DNA from 3 places in the Methylobacterium sp. WL12 genome. Region 3 is predicted to be linked to each of the others. Evidence: riboswitches for the same ligand, from Rfam matches in the RefSeq annotation. Region 3 holds a riboswitch; each other region holds the start of a gene.

Region 1 (4,173 bases), on a different contig from region 3:
CCTGCCGGCGCAGCGCGTCGAGGACGGGATGATGCAGCAGGGCATCGGCCAGCGACGGCGCGCCGGGCTCCCCCTCGTCGAGGACGATGAGGTCGGCGTCGGCCAAGGCCGCCGCTTCCAGCGGGACCTGGCCGAAGCGGTCGCGACCGAGTTCCGCCGCAACGTTGACGAGGCCGGCGGCGCGGATGATCGCATCGCCAAGGCTGCCGGGTGCCACCGTGAAGGCGTTCGGACGCATCACAAGGGCCCGCAAGGGTTTGGCCGCCGGCATTACCTCGGCCAGCCGAGCGTCGAGGTCCGCGACCATCGCCTCGCCGCGCGCCGGGTGCCCGAGGGCCGCGGCGACGGTCCGGATCTGGGCCCGCACCCCCTCGAAGTCGTTGGGTACGCCGAGTTCGAGAAGGGGGAAGCCGACGCGCTTGAGCAGGCCCACCGTGGTCCGCGTCGTGAAGGCACCGGCAACGACGAGGTCGGGCCGGAGGGCGACGATCTCCTCCGACAGGCCGCGTGTCACTGCGATGCCCGTCGCCTCCCGCGCGACGGTCGAGCCGCGTGGGTCATGGGCGAGGTAGGTCACGGCGGCGACCTGATCGCGGTCGGCAAGCCGAAGGACTAGCTCGTCCGCGCAGAGGTTCATCGAGACGACTTGCCGGGGTCCCCCGGATGCCGGGGCGGCCATCCCAGCGGCAATCGACCAGATTTGGCTGACCGCCAGCATCGCCGTCAGGACCGCGAAGCCGGACCGTCGTGCCATCGGCGGTCTCAAAACGCGGTCAGGCGGACGCCGCCGTACACGGCGAGGCCTGCCCCGAGGAAGCCGGTGGGGTTCTCGTAGCGGCGGTCGAATAGGTTATCGACCCGCCCAAACACGCTCACCGTCTCGCTGACGTCGTAGTTCACCGCGAAGTTGACCAGGGTAAAGCCCGGGTTCTTGAGCCGGGCCACCGAGAAGTCGCGGTTGCCGTCGACGAAGTGGCCGAGCACGATCACGGTCCCGCTGACGGTCAGGCCCGGGAGGGGGGTCCAAAAGGCTGTCGCGCTGCCCTTGTGGCGGGGCCGTCGCAGGAGCTCCTGGTGGGTGATCTCGTTCTTGGTCACCGTGTTGGTGTAGTCGACCCGGCTCGTAAGGGTATCGGAGAACCGGACAGCGACGAAGGCTTCCGCCCCGTACGATTCGGCCCGGCCGACGTTCTCGTTCGAGGTGAACGTCGCGTTCGAGGTGATGAGGTTCTTGAAGTCGTTGGCGTAGTAAGTCGCGCCGACGAGGACGCGGTCCCCCAGGGGCTGCTCGATGCCGGCGTCGTAGCCGAGGCTCTCCTCAGGCCTGAGGTTCGGGTTGGCGAAGAAGTTCGAGGCCGGGAAGCTCTGGAACAGCTGGCTCAGGGTCGGCGCCTTGAAGCCGGTGCCGACGCTACCTTTGATCCGGGTCTCGGTGAAGGGCAGGATGTAGCTCGGCGCGACGCGGAAAGTGGTGGCCGGCCCGAAGGCGTCATTCTCGTCGTGGCGGATGTTGGCCACGAACGCCGCCCGCTCGAAGGGCGTTAGCTGCACCTCCCCGTAGCCGGCCGTGTTGCCGTTCCTCGCCCGCAGGTTGCCGGCCCCGAACGGGCTCGGGTCGGTGGTCGACAGGCTCTCGTCGTCACGCTGCGCGCCGAACAGGATCAGATTGCCGGGCGAGAGCTGGTAGTCCCCGCGGTACTCGTAGCGCGTGCGCTGACCCAGGCCCGTCGTCGCGTCCGGCGTTGCAAGGGGGTCGAGGGGCCCCTGCTGTCTGTTGAACAGGTTCGAGTAGTTGATGGCGAAGAGGTTGTGGAAGCCGGCGAACGGCGTCCATTCGGCCTCGTTTCGGGTGAAGACCTGCTGCACGTCGGCGGCACTCCGGAACGCCGCCGGGAAGGCTGGGAAGGTGCTGTAGTCGGTGCCCGTGAATAGGAGGCGAGAATTGATGAAGCGCGTCACCGAGTTGATACGGAAGGTGTCGGTGAACTGGTAGCCGAACTTCGCCGAGACGGTCTCGTTGTCGTAAAAATTCGGATGGATCGCCCGGCCGAACGGGACGAGGTTCGGCGGCGTCACCGGTGTCGCGGCCGCACGGAAGTGCTGGATCGAGACCGAATAGTCGAAGCCGTCCTCCGACCCGCTGATCCTGCCGCTTTGGTTGAAGGTACCGAACGAGCCGCCCTCGATCCGCGCGGTGGCCCTGGCCGGTCCCTCGCCACGCTTCGTCGTGAAGGAGATCACGCCTCCAATGGCGTCGCTGCCATAGAGGCCGCTCTGGGGACCCCTGAGCACCTCGATGCGGGAGAGGTCGTCGGTCAGGAGTTGCCCGAAGTCGAAGGAGCCGTTCGGGTTCGACGGGTCGGTCGCGTCGATGCCGTCGATGAGCACCTTCACGTGGTTCGAGTTCGAGCCGCGAATGAACACCGAGGTCTGACCGCCCGGGCCGCCGGTCTGCACGACGTTGAGGCCCGGTACCTGCTGGAGGGCATCCGGGACGGTGCGGCGCTGCTGGGCCTCCAGGGTGGCGGCGGTGAGCACGGTGACGCTTGATCCGACCTGGTCGACGGGCGTCGGCACGCCGGTGGCGGAGACGGAAAGCTCGGAGAGCGTGACGGCCGCCTCGGCCCCGCGCGGGACATCGGCGAAGGGGGCGGCGGCCTGTTGCGCGAGCACGGGACCGGAAAGGGCGGCGCAGGCGAGCGCGAGCGTGCGCAAGCACGCGGTTCGGGAAGGAAAGGACACGGGACAAGCCTCGGGCGACGTCTGTGGCACGTCACCGCGAACGAGGCCTGGGCGCTTGCCTGCCGTTAGGGCAGCCGGGCGCCTCGACACCCATCAGGACACCCCGCCCGATGCGTTTCGCGTGTGACCACGACTGACGGCAGGTCTCCTGGCTCGCGGGTCACCGCCCTCTCATCGTCTTCCCAGGCCCGAAGACCCAGTGACGTGTTGATGATGGGCTCGCCGCTTACAGTTGCGGGGGCAGCCGCGGCTTCGGGAAGGCCCTTTCGGACCTCATCCTCACCGCGTTCCCTTTTGATCCTCCGGGGAGGAACCGTCGGACATACAGGACCTGAGGGAATGGCCCAGCGTCAATGTCGCTTCGGGGTTTTCCGCCCTGTGTGTTCATAACGTTACAAGTCGGGCCTCGGGGTCGATGGCATTCGGTTCGGACCGCGGCAGTCCCCAGCCCTTCACCAGGCCGTAGACCGCCGGGATCACCACGAGGGTCAGGACGGTCGACGAGACCATGCCGCCGATCATGGGGACCGCGATCCGCTGCATAACCTCAGAGCCCGATCCGGTGCTCCACAGGATCGGCAGGAGCCCGGCCATGATGGCGACCACCGTCATCATCTTCGGACGCACCCGCTCCACCGCGCCGATCATGATGGCCCTCCGCAGGTCGGCACGGGTGAGTGCCCGTCCGGCGCGGTCGCATCCGGCCCGGATCTCGGCCAGCGCATGATCGAGGTAGACCAGCATGATCACCCCGGTCTCGGCCGCGACGCCTGCCAGTGCTATGAAGCCGACGGCCACCGCCACCGACAGGTTGAAGCCCATCCACCACATCAGCCAGACCCCGCCGACGAGCGCGAACGGCAGCGACAGCATCACGATCAGGGTCTCGGTCAGTCGACGGAAGTTGAGGTACAGCAGCAGGAACACGATCAGCAGCGTCAGCGGCACCACGACCTTGAGCCGGGCCGTCGCCCGGTCGAGGTACTCGACCTGACCGCTCCACTGCACGAGGGTACCCTGCGGCAGGCTCACCTCTTTGGCGACCGCCGCCCGCGCCTCGGCGACGTAGCCCCCGAGGTCGCGACCGGCGACGTCGACGTAGATGAAGACCGCGAGTTGCCCGTTCTCGGTCCGGATCTGGGTCGGGCCACGGTTCAACTGAACCTTGGCGACCTCACCGAGCGGTACCGTGCCCCCACCCGGGATCGGCACCTGAACCTCGGAGGCGATGGAGCGCGGGTCGGAGCGGAAGGCGCGCGGGTAGCGCACATTGACGGTGTAGCGCTCGCGGCCCTCGACGGTGTTGGTGACGCTCTCGCCGCCGAGCGCCATCCCGATCACGTCCTGCACGTCGCCGACGGTCAGCCCGTACCGGCCCAGCGCCTCGCGGTCGGGGGTGATGTCGAGGAAGTAGCCGCCCTGCACCCGTTC
Region 2 (4,173 bases), on a different contig from region 3:
TACTGGAACCCGACCCGCGCCTCCCAGCGCGGCGCGAAGGCGTAGTTGACCCAGAGGTTGGCCACGCGCTCGGGCACGTCGATCGGCTGCTTGCCGGCGTAGGAGACGGTCGCGCCGTCCACCGTCTGGTCGAAGGCGTCGTACTGAGCCCGCAGCAGGGCGAGGTTGGCGTCGAGCCGCCAGAGCGGCGTCACCTGCAGCGAGAACGCGGCCTCGACGCCGGTGGAGGATTGCCGCCCGACCTGGGTCGCGACGTTCGGCTGGCCCGGCACCGCCGAGATCAGGTTGTCCTTGACGATGCGGTAGCCGGCGAGCGTCCACTCGCCCCGGCCGTCCCAGAACACGCCCTTGGCGCCGACCTCGACCTGCTCGCCGGTGGAGAGCTTGAAGCCGGACAGCGACTGCGACAGCGTGATCAGGCTGTTGACCGGGTCGGTGGCGGTGGCGACCTGCGCGTAGAGCGCGGTGTCCGGCGTCGGGTTGAACACCAGCCCGAAGCGGTAGCCGAGCCCCTGGTAGGCCTTCTCGAACTGCGCGGTGCTCACGAGGTTCTCGCGTTGCAGGTTCGAGGCGTCGAAGCGGACGCCGCTGAGGAACGACAGCCGGTCCGAGAGGATCAGCCGGTTCTCGGCGAAGACCGAGGCCTGGTCGGTGCTGGTGGCGTAGGCCGGGCTCGCGCGGCCGTTCACCGGAAACAGCCCCGGATCGTAGCCGACCAGCGGCACGCTGGTGACGAGCCCGGACCCCACGGTCGAGAAGTTGTTGGTGTGGCGGAAGTCGACGTGGTTCACGTCGAAGCCGGCCAGGAAGTCGTTGCGGAAGCCGAGCAGCGTGCCCTTGAACGCGGCGTCGAACCGGTTCCCGACCTGCTCCTGTTGATGGTAGATCTCGGTGTAGTCGCTCCGGTCGACCAGGCCGGTGGTGCGGTTGAAGGCGTAGGTCTCGACGTCGAGCCAGTGGCGCCGGCTCTGCAGCCGGTAGGCGGTGTTGCGGATTGTGACGTCGGCGCTCGGCGTCCACTCGGTCTTGAACTGGGTCCAGTTGTCCGCCCAGGTGATCTTGGAGTCGCGGACGTTGTAGTTGCTGAACCGGATGCGGTCCAAGATGCGCCCCTCGACGAGCGGCGTCCCCCAGTAGCGCGCCGGCTCCTGGTAGCCGAGGTCGTGACTCAGGGTGAAGGCGAGGTCGGGCGTCGCCTGCAGCAGGAGCGCGCCCGAGATCGCGAGGTTGCGGAAGTCGCCCTCCGGGCTCATCCAGCCGCCGGCGCGGTTCCCGCTGACGTTGAGGCGGTAGGCGACCGCGTCGCCGATCGGGCCGCCGGAATCGAGCGCGAGCCGCGCGATGCCGTCCGAGCCGACCCCGGCCCGCACCACGTTGACGGGCGTGAAGGTCGGCTTCTTCGTCACGACGTTGATCACGCCGCCGATCGCCCCGTCGCCGTAGAGCACCGAGGCCGGCCCGCGCAGCACCTCGATGCGCTCGACGTTCCAGGTGTCGAACGGGAAGGTCACGGTGTTGGCGCCGACGAACAGTCGCGTGCCGTCGTAGAGCTGCTGGATCGAGTTCGGCCCCGAGAACCCGCGACTGGTGAAGGCGCCGTTGCCGTTGCCGGGCGCGGCGATGGTGGTGATGCCGGTGGCGTTCTGCGTCACGGCCTCGGCGATCGTGTCCTGCCCGCGCAAGCGCGCGGTCTCGCCGGAGATGATGTCGACGCTGCCGGGGGTCTCCAGCGGCGTGAGGCCGAGGCGGCTCGCGCCGCGATCGGGCGTGCGCAGGTTGAGGCCGACCGGCGCCGCGCGGGTCGGGCCGACGCCGTCGCCGGACACCGTCAGGGTGTCGAGCAGGACGCTCGACGGCTCCCCCGCGGCCGGCTGTGCGCTGGCCTCAAGTGGAGGGCCGGACGCGGCGAACGCCGTCGCGGCCAGCAGCAGGCGACGGGTCGTGCGCCCGCGGGATCGTGGGGATTTCCGGAAAACGAACATGGATCGGTTGCGGCTCTGACGGCGCGGCGCGACGGCCTGCCTGCCCAAACCCCTAAAGCGAATGTAACAATGTTACAATCGCGCGGTCGCCGCAACCCGAGGCGGCCGTCGGCGCACGCGGGCCGGGCGGCTGCGTGGGGGTCGGTCGGCGCGGGTCTCGCGGCTGGCAAGGGCATGGACGGGGCGTGCGGACGCGTGTGGTGGCACGTCACCGCGAACGAGGCCGCCCCGCGTCCGCCCGATCGGGCGCACGCGTCTCGACACCCGCCGAGGCACCCCGCCCGACGCGTTTCGCGTGTGACCACGACTGACGGCAGGTCTCCTGGCTCGCGGGTCGCTGCCCCTCATCGTCTTCCCAGGTGCCGTGACCCAGTGACGTGTTGATGGAGGGCTCGCCGCTTACAGTTGCGGGGGCAGCCGCGGCATCAGGCAAGCGCTTTCGCGCCCGGTCCTCACCGCGTTCCCTTTTGATCCCCGAAGGGAACCGTCCCGGCCAAGTGGCCGTGGCGGAGGCGCCGAGTCAACGCCTCGAATCACGACACTGTGAGTTGTGGCCCGGCGGCGACACGTGAAGCGCCTCCCGCCAAGCGCCCTCAGCCGTGCGATCCATCCCGCGCCGGCGCCTCGACGACGACGCTCGGCGGCAGCGTCCCGCCGGCGCCGCCCAGCACCGCGCCGAGGTTGCCGGGCGGGGCGGTCTCGGCGTCCGGCGTCGGCTCGCCGCCGGACGCGTGCTCGTCCGCCACCTCCGCCACCGCGGCCGTTGCGATCAGGCCGAGGCCGGCCGCGTGCCGGGCGATGGCGGTGCTGTCGGCGGCGATGACGAGGTGGCTGCCCGCTTCCGCCACCACCTGGGCCAACGCCTCGATCTCGCGGATGCGGTCGGCGTCGCGCGAGACGTTGCGGATGTAGACCGCCTTCACCCGGCCGGGATGGTCGGCGACGATCCGCCCGTACACCTCGGGGTCGTGCTGGCCGCTGTCGCCGATCAGCACGAAGGGCAGGTCGCGATAGAGCGACAGCATGTGGACGATCAGCGCGCGCTTGTGGTCCTCGGCCCGGCGGGGGAGGGGGTGCTTCCACGACAGGCCCCATTCGCGCAGGAACAGGATCGGGCCGACCGGGATGCCGTGGATCTTGAAGAACTCCGACAGCATCTCGTAGAGGCCCCACGGCGCCCGCGAGACGTAGAGCATCGGGTTGGCCTGGGTGCCGTCCGGGCCGACGTAGAGCGCCCGGTAGAGCGCGGCGACGCCGGGGAAGGCGACGCGGTTCTCGGCATCCTCCACGAACAGGCGCCACAGCATCTTTACCTTGTTCGCGACGCCGGTGCGCATCACCGTGTCGTCGATGTCGCTGACGACGACGCAGCCGGTGGCGCCCGGCGGCACGAACACCTGCGCCCGCGCCTGCACGGGCGGCTCGACCTCCAACGTCAGCGCGACCTCGTGCCAGCCCTGGTCGCCCGCGGGCAGGGATCGCGGGTTGAGGTGGACGCGGAAGTAGCCGTCGCGGTCGGTCTCCACCCGCGTCTGCGCGCCGCCGAAGCGCGCGGTGACGGCGGCGCCCTTCAGGGCCCGCCGGGCGATCCGCCGGGCGATGTCGCGCAGTTCCGTGCGCAGGCTCTCGTCGCCCGGCGCGGTGTCGGGGTGCGACTGGCGGAAGATGCGGCCGATCAGGAAGATCTCGTCGGGCGAGCCGTAGCCGCGATAGGGCTCGATCACGATGCCGCCGCGCCCCTGCGCGCGGCGCACCGGCCGGGCGACGAGCTTCAGCGCCCGGATCGCGCCCTTCCTCCAACGCCGCACGCCTGCCCCCATCGCTTCCCGTCCGCCTCTGCCGTCCGCCTTTGCGGCCGCGACGGTCAACGCCGCAACCGTCGCATCGGCACCCTCGCGCCGGCCCGTTCACGCGGGCGACCTTAAGGCTGCACCTCGGGCGAGCCTTCGGGGCCAGCTGGCTCGTCCATCAGCGGATGGAGGTCGCGCACCATGGACTTGAGGCGGTCGTCGAGGACGTGCGTGTAGATCTGCGTCGTCGAGATGTCGGCGTGGCCGAGCAGCTCCTGCACGATCCTGAGGTCGGCGCCGTTGTGCAGCAGGTGGCTCGCGAAGGCGTGGCGGAGCACGTGCGGGCTGACCTTGTCGGCGCGAAGGCCTGCCGCCTCCGCCGCCGCCTTCAGGTCGCGGGC
Region 3 (4,173 bases):
GCTTCCGCGCCGACGCCTACTACGCCGACGTGGTCTCCGATACGGCGGCTAATAGCGGGAAGGCGCGGGACGGCATCGTCAACCCGAAGCTCGGGCTGGTGCTGGGGCCGTGGGCCGACACCGAGCTCTACCTGAACTACGGCGGCGGCTTCCACTCGAACGACGTGCGCGGCGTCACCGCGACGATCGACCCGACGAGTTCGCTGTTCAACACGACACGCTCGCCCTTCCTGGTGCCCTCGACCGGGTACGAGGTCGGCATCCGCAACCGCAGCATCGCCGGGCTGGAGACGGCGGTCGCGCTGTTCCGCCTCGACTTCGCGTCGGAGAACCTGTTCCAGGGCGACACCGGCACCACGGAGCCGAGCCGCCCGAGCCGCCGCTTCGGCGTCGAGTGGACCAACCGCTATGCGGTGACGCCCTGGCTGAAGCTGGAGGGCGACCTCACCGTCACCAACGCCCGCTTCTCGGACGTGAACACAGTCGGCAACCGCATCCCCGAGGCGCCGACCACGATCGCGTCGGCCGGGTTCACCTTCGGCGAGGGCCTCGGCTGGTTCGGGTCGATGCGGCTGCGCTACTTCGGCCCGCGCCCGCTGATCGAGGACAATTCCGTGCGCTCGAAGCCGACGGCGCTCCTCAACGGCCGCGTCGGCTACAATTTCGACAACGGCTTGAGCCTGTCGCTTGACGTATTGAACCTCACCAACGCCAAGTCGGACCAGATCACCTACTACTACGTCTCGCGCCTGCCCGGCGAAGGGGCGGACGGCGTCGCCGACAAACACTTCCACCCCGTGGAGCCGACTGCCGTGCGACTGACGCTGGCCGGGCGATTCTGATGCTGGGCGCCGGCACGTACGATGTATCGCGGGAGCTGCGAATGTCGGTGAAGTTGGTGTCCCCCGTCGATGCCGTTCGCTCAAAGCGCTGCGGCGATGCCGGGCGTCGCGCCGCGACGGCACGGTCGCAGCGCTACCTCGCTGGCATCGAGCCTTTGCTTGACGCCATCATCCACGATCAGGGGCGTACCGCCCGGGCCGTCGCAACCGAGTTGACGCGCCGCGCCGTGCGAAAACCGCGCGGCGGGGTGATCTGGACATCGGCGGACGCGCAGAGGCTTCTGCGTCGATTGAGCGTCGACACGAAGGCACATCGTCCTGACGGGCGGATGAGCAGGAAGGCCGAGCCTCGCCGCCACGGGGCGCTTGGTTCGGGTGGATGAGGTTGCATGGAAAATAGCGTCCTATCCAACGGCAACGCATCCCGCGTCGTGCGGCGGCGTATCGGCCTGCTCTACCTCGTCTTGATTGCCGCCAATGTCGCGGTCTGGCTCTGGGCCTACAGCCTGTTCGCAGGGCAGCCTGCGCTGCTTTCGACCGCGCTGCTGGCCTACGTCTTCGGGCTGCGCCATGCGGTCGATCCCGACCACATCGCCGCAATAGATAACGTCACCCGTAAGCTGATGCAGGCGGGCCAACGACCGGTCTTGGTCGGCTTCTGGTTCGCGCTGGGGCATTCCACGGTCGTGGTCGCCGCCGCCGCCGCGGTGGCGCTTGCTGCGACCAGCCTGATCACGGCTTCGGAAGGCTACCGTGAAATCGGCGGCCTGATCGGAACCGGTGTCTCCGCGGCTTTCCTGATCCTGATCGGCTTGGTCAACCTCGTCGTCCTCGCGGGCGTTTGGCGCGCGTTTCGCCAGATGCGTCGCACAAGCCGTTACGTCGAAGCCGACTTCGACGTGCTGCTCGCCAACCAGGGCGTTCTGGCCCGCATCCTACGGCCCTTGTTCCGCCTCGTGACGCGCTCCTGGCACATGTACCCGCTGGGCCTGCTCTTCGCGCTCGGCTTCGACACCGCCACGGAAGTGAGCCTCTTCGGGCTGTCGGCCTCTCAGGCGAGCAAGGGTGCCGACCTCTGGGTGATCCTGGTCTTCCCGGCCTTGTTCACCGCGGGAATGGCCCTTGTCGACGCAACCGATGGTGTGCTGATGCTCGGCGCCTACAGCTGGGCCTACGTCCAGCCCATCAGGAAGCTGTTCTACAACCTCACCATCACCCTGGTCTCGGTGGCGGTCGCGCTGGTCATCGGAACGCTAGAGGCGCTGAACCTGCTGGCGGACAAGCTCAACCTTCAGGGCTGGTTCTGGCAGCGGCTGGCCGCGATTAGCGACAATTCCGGAGTCCTCGGGTTCGGCATCGTGGGCCTTTTCGCGACTGCGTGGCTTCTGTCGTTCCTCATCTATCGCCTCGGCAAGTTCGACCGAATCGATGTCAGACCGGCGGACGTTCCGTGATCGTCTCCGGAAGTCTCTCAAGCCAGCGCCCGGCTTGTCTAAAACCTCACATGCTGGAACAACCTGTTTCCGAATGTTGACGCAAGGAAGCGTTACAGCCTAGCTTAAGCCCGACGGTTCCCTTCGGGGATCAAAAGGGAACGCGGTGAGGATGAGGTCCGAAAGGACAGGTCCGAAGCCGCGGCTGCCCCCGCAACTGTAAGCGGCGAGCCCATCATCAACACGTCACTGGGTGCCTCGGCACCTGGGAAGACGATGAGAGGGCGGTGACCCGCGAGCCAGGAGACCTGCCGTCAGTCGTGGTCACACGCGAAACACATCGGGCGGGGTGTCCTGATGGGTGTCGAGGCGTTCGGCTGTCCTAACGGCAGGCAAGCGCCCGGGCCTCGTTCGCGGTGACGTGCCACAGACGTCGCCCGAGGCTTGTCCCGTGTCCTTCCCCTCCCGATCCGCGTGCCTGCGCACGCTCGCGCTCGCCTGCGCCTCCCTTCCCGGTCCTGTGCTCGCGCAGCAGACCGCCGCCCCCTTCGCCGACGTCCCGCGCGGGGCCGAGGCGGCCGTCACGCTCTCCGAGCTTTCCGTTTCCGCCACCGGCGTACCGACGCCCGTCGACCAGGTCGGATCGAGCGTGACGGTGCTCACCGCCGCTACGCTGGAGGCCCAGCAGCGCCGCACCGTCCCGGATGCCCTCCAGCAGGTGCCGGGCCTCAACGTCGTGCAGACCGGTGGACCCGGGGGCCAGACCTCGGTGTTCATCCGCGGCTCGAACTCGAACCACGTGAAGGTGCTTATCGACGGCATCGACGCGACCGACCCTTCGAACCCGAACGGCTCCTTCGACTTCGGGCAGCTCCTGACCGACGACCTCTCCCGCATCGAGGTGCTCAGGGGTCCCCAGAGCGGCCTCTACGGCAGCGACGCCATCGGAGGCGCGATCTCCTTCACGACGAAGCGTGGCGAGGGACCGGCCAGGGCCACCGCGCGGATCGAGGGCGGCTCGTTCGGGACCTTCAACCAGAGCGGCCGGGTCAGCGGGTCGGAAAACGGCTTCGACTACTCGGTGTCGATCCAGCATCTCCGGGCTGCCGCAACGCCTGTGACGCCGCCCAACCTCGTCGCCCCAGGAGCGACGACCCGCCCGAACTACTACGACAACGAGACCGTCTCGGCGAAGTTCGGCTACCAGTTCACCGACACGTTCCGGATCAACTCGATCACGCGGTTCATCAACTCGAAGCTGCTCTTCAGCGGCGACGACTACGGCACCTTCCCGGTGACGCTGGGCGGCCTGCGCAGCCAGGCGGACGTGCAGCAAGTCTTCACTCGCAACGAGGCCGAGTGGACGCCGTTCGCCGGTTTCCACAACGTCTTCGCGATCAACTACTCGAACCTCTACAACCGCCAGGTCCAGAACGCGTACGACCCGTTCAACCCGCTCCCGACCGCCGGCCTCGGCGAGCGCACGCGGTACGAGTACCGCGGCGACTACCAGCTTTCGCCCGGCAACCTCGTTCTGTTCGGCGCGCAGCGTGACGACGAGAGCCTGTCGACCACCGATCCGAACCCGTTCGGTTCCGGCAACCTGCGGGCCAGGAACGGCAATACCGCCGGCTACGGTGAGATACAGCTGACGCCATTCGACCGTGCCTCTTTCGTCGCCAACGTCCGCCACGACGAGAACGACGCCTTCGGACCGGCCACCACGTTTCGCGTCGCCCCGAGCTACATCCTGCCGTTCACCGACACGCGGATCAAAGGCAGCGTCGGCACCGGCTTCAAGGCGCCGACCCTGAGCCAGCTGTTCCAGAGCTTCCCGGCGTTCAACTTCTTCGCCAACCCCAACCTCAAGCCGGAAGAGAGCCTCGGCTACGATGCCG

What was found. A riboswitch is a leader RNA that binds a small molecule or an ion and turns the genes downstream of it on or off. The one in region 3 is predicted to bind cobalamin.
Region 1: it holds a riboswitch for cobalamin, as region 3 does, so the genes downstream of both, FV226_RS22325 (TonB-dependent receptor) here and FV226_RS16560 (TonB-dependent receptor) in region 3, are expected to answer to the same signal.
Region 2: it holds a riboswitch for cobalamin, as region 3 does, so the genes downstream of both, FV226_RS04340 (TonB-dependent siderophore receptor) here and FV226_RS16560 (TonB-dependent receptor) in region 3, are expected to answer to the same signal.

What each region holds. Positions count from the first base shown of each region.
Region 1 is NZ_VRUW01000083.1:11,487-15,659, reverse strand. It holds gene FV226_RS22330 (ABC transporter substrate-binding protein) at 1-679, opposite strand, end outside; gene FV226_RS22325 (TonB-dependent receptor) at 763-2,715, opposite strand; cobalamin riboswitch at 2,863-3,075, opposite strand; gene FV226_RS22320 (CusA/CzcA family heavy metal efflux RND transporter) at 3,127-4,173, opposite strand, start outside.
Region 2 is NZ_VRUW01000006.1:82,126-86,298, forward strand. It holds gene FV226_RS04340 (TonB-dependent siderophore receptor) at 1-1,982, opposite strand, end outside; cobalamin riboswitch at 2,277-2,486, opposite strand; gene FV226_RS04345 (phosphatase domain-containing protein) at 2,576-3,790, opposite strand; gene FV226_RS04350 (site-specific tyrosine recombinase XerD) at 3,904-4,173, opposite strand, start outside.
Region 3 is NZ_VRUW01000044.1:29,189-33,361, forward strand. It holds gene FV226_RS16545 (TonB-dependent receptor) at 1-842, shown strand, start outside; gene FV226_RS16550 (hypothetical protein) at 884-1,225, shown strand; gene FV226_RS16555 (HoxN/HupN/NixA family nickel/cobalt transporter) at 1,232-2,296, shown strand; cobalamin riboswitch at 2,394-2,606, shown strand; gene FV226_RS16560 (TonB-dependent receptor) at 2,727-4,173, shown strand, end outside.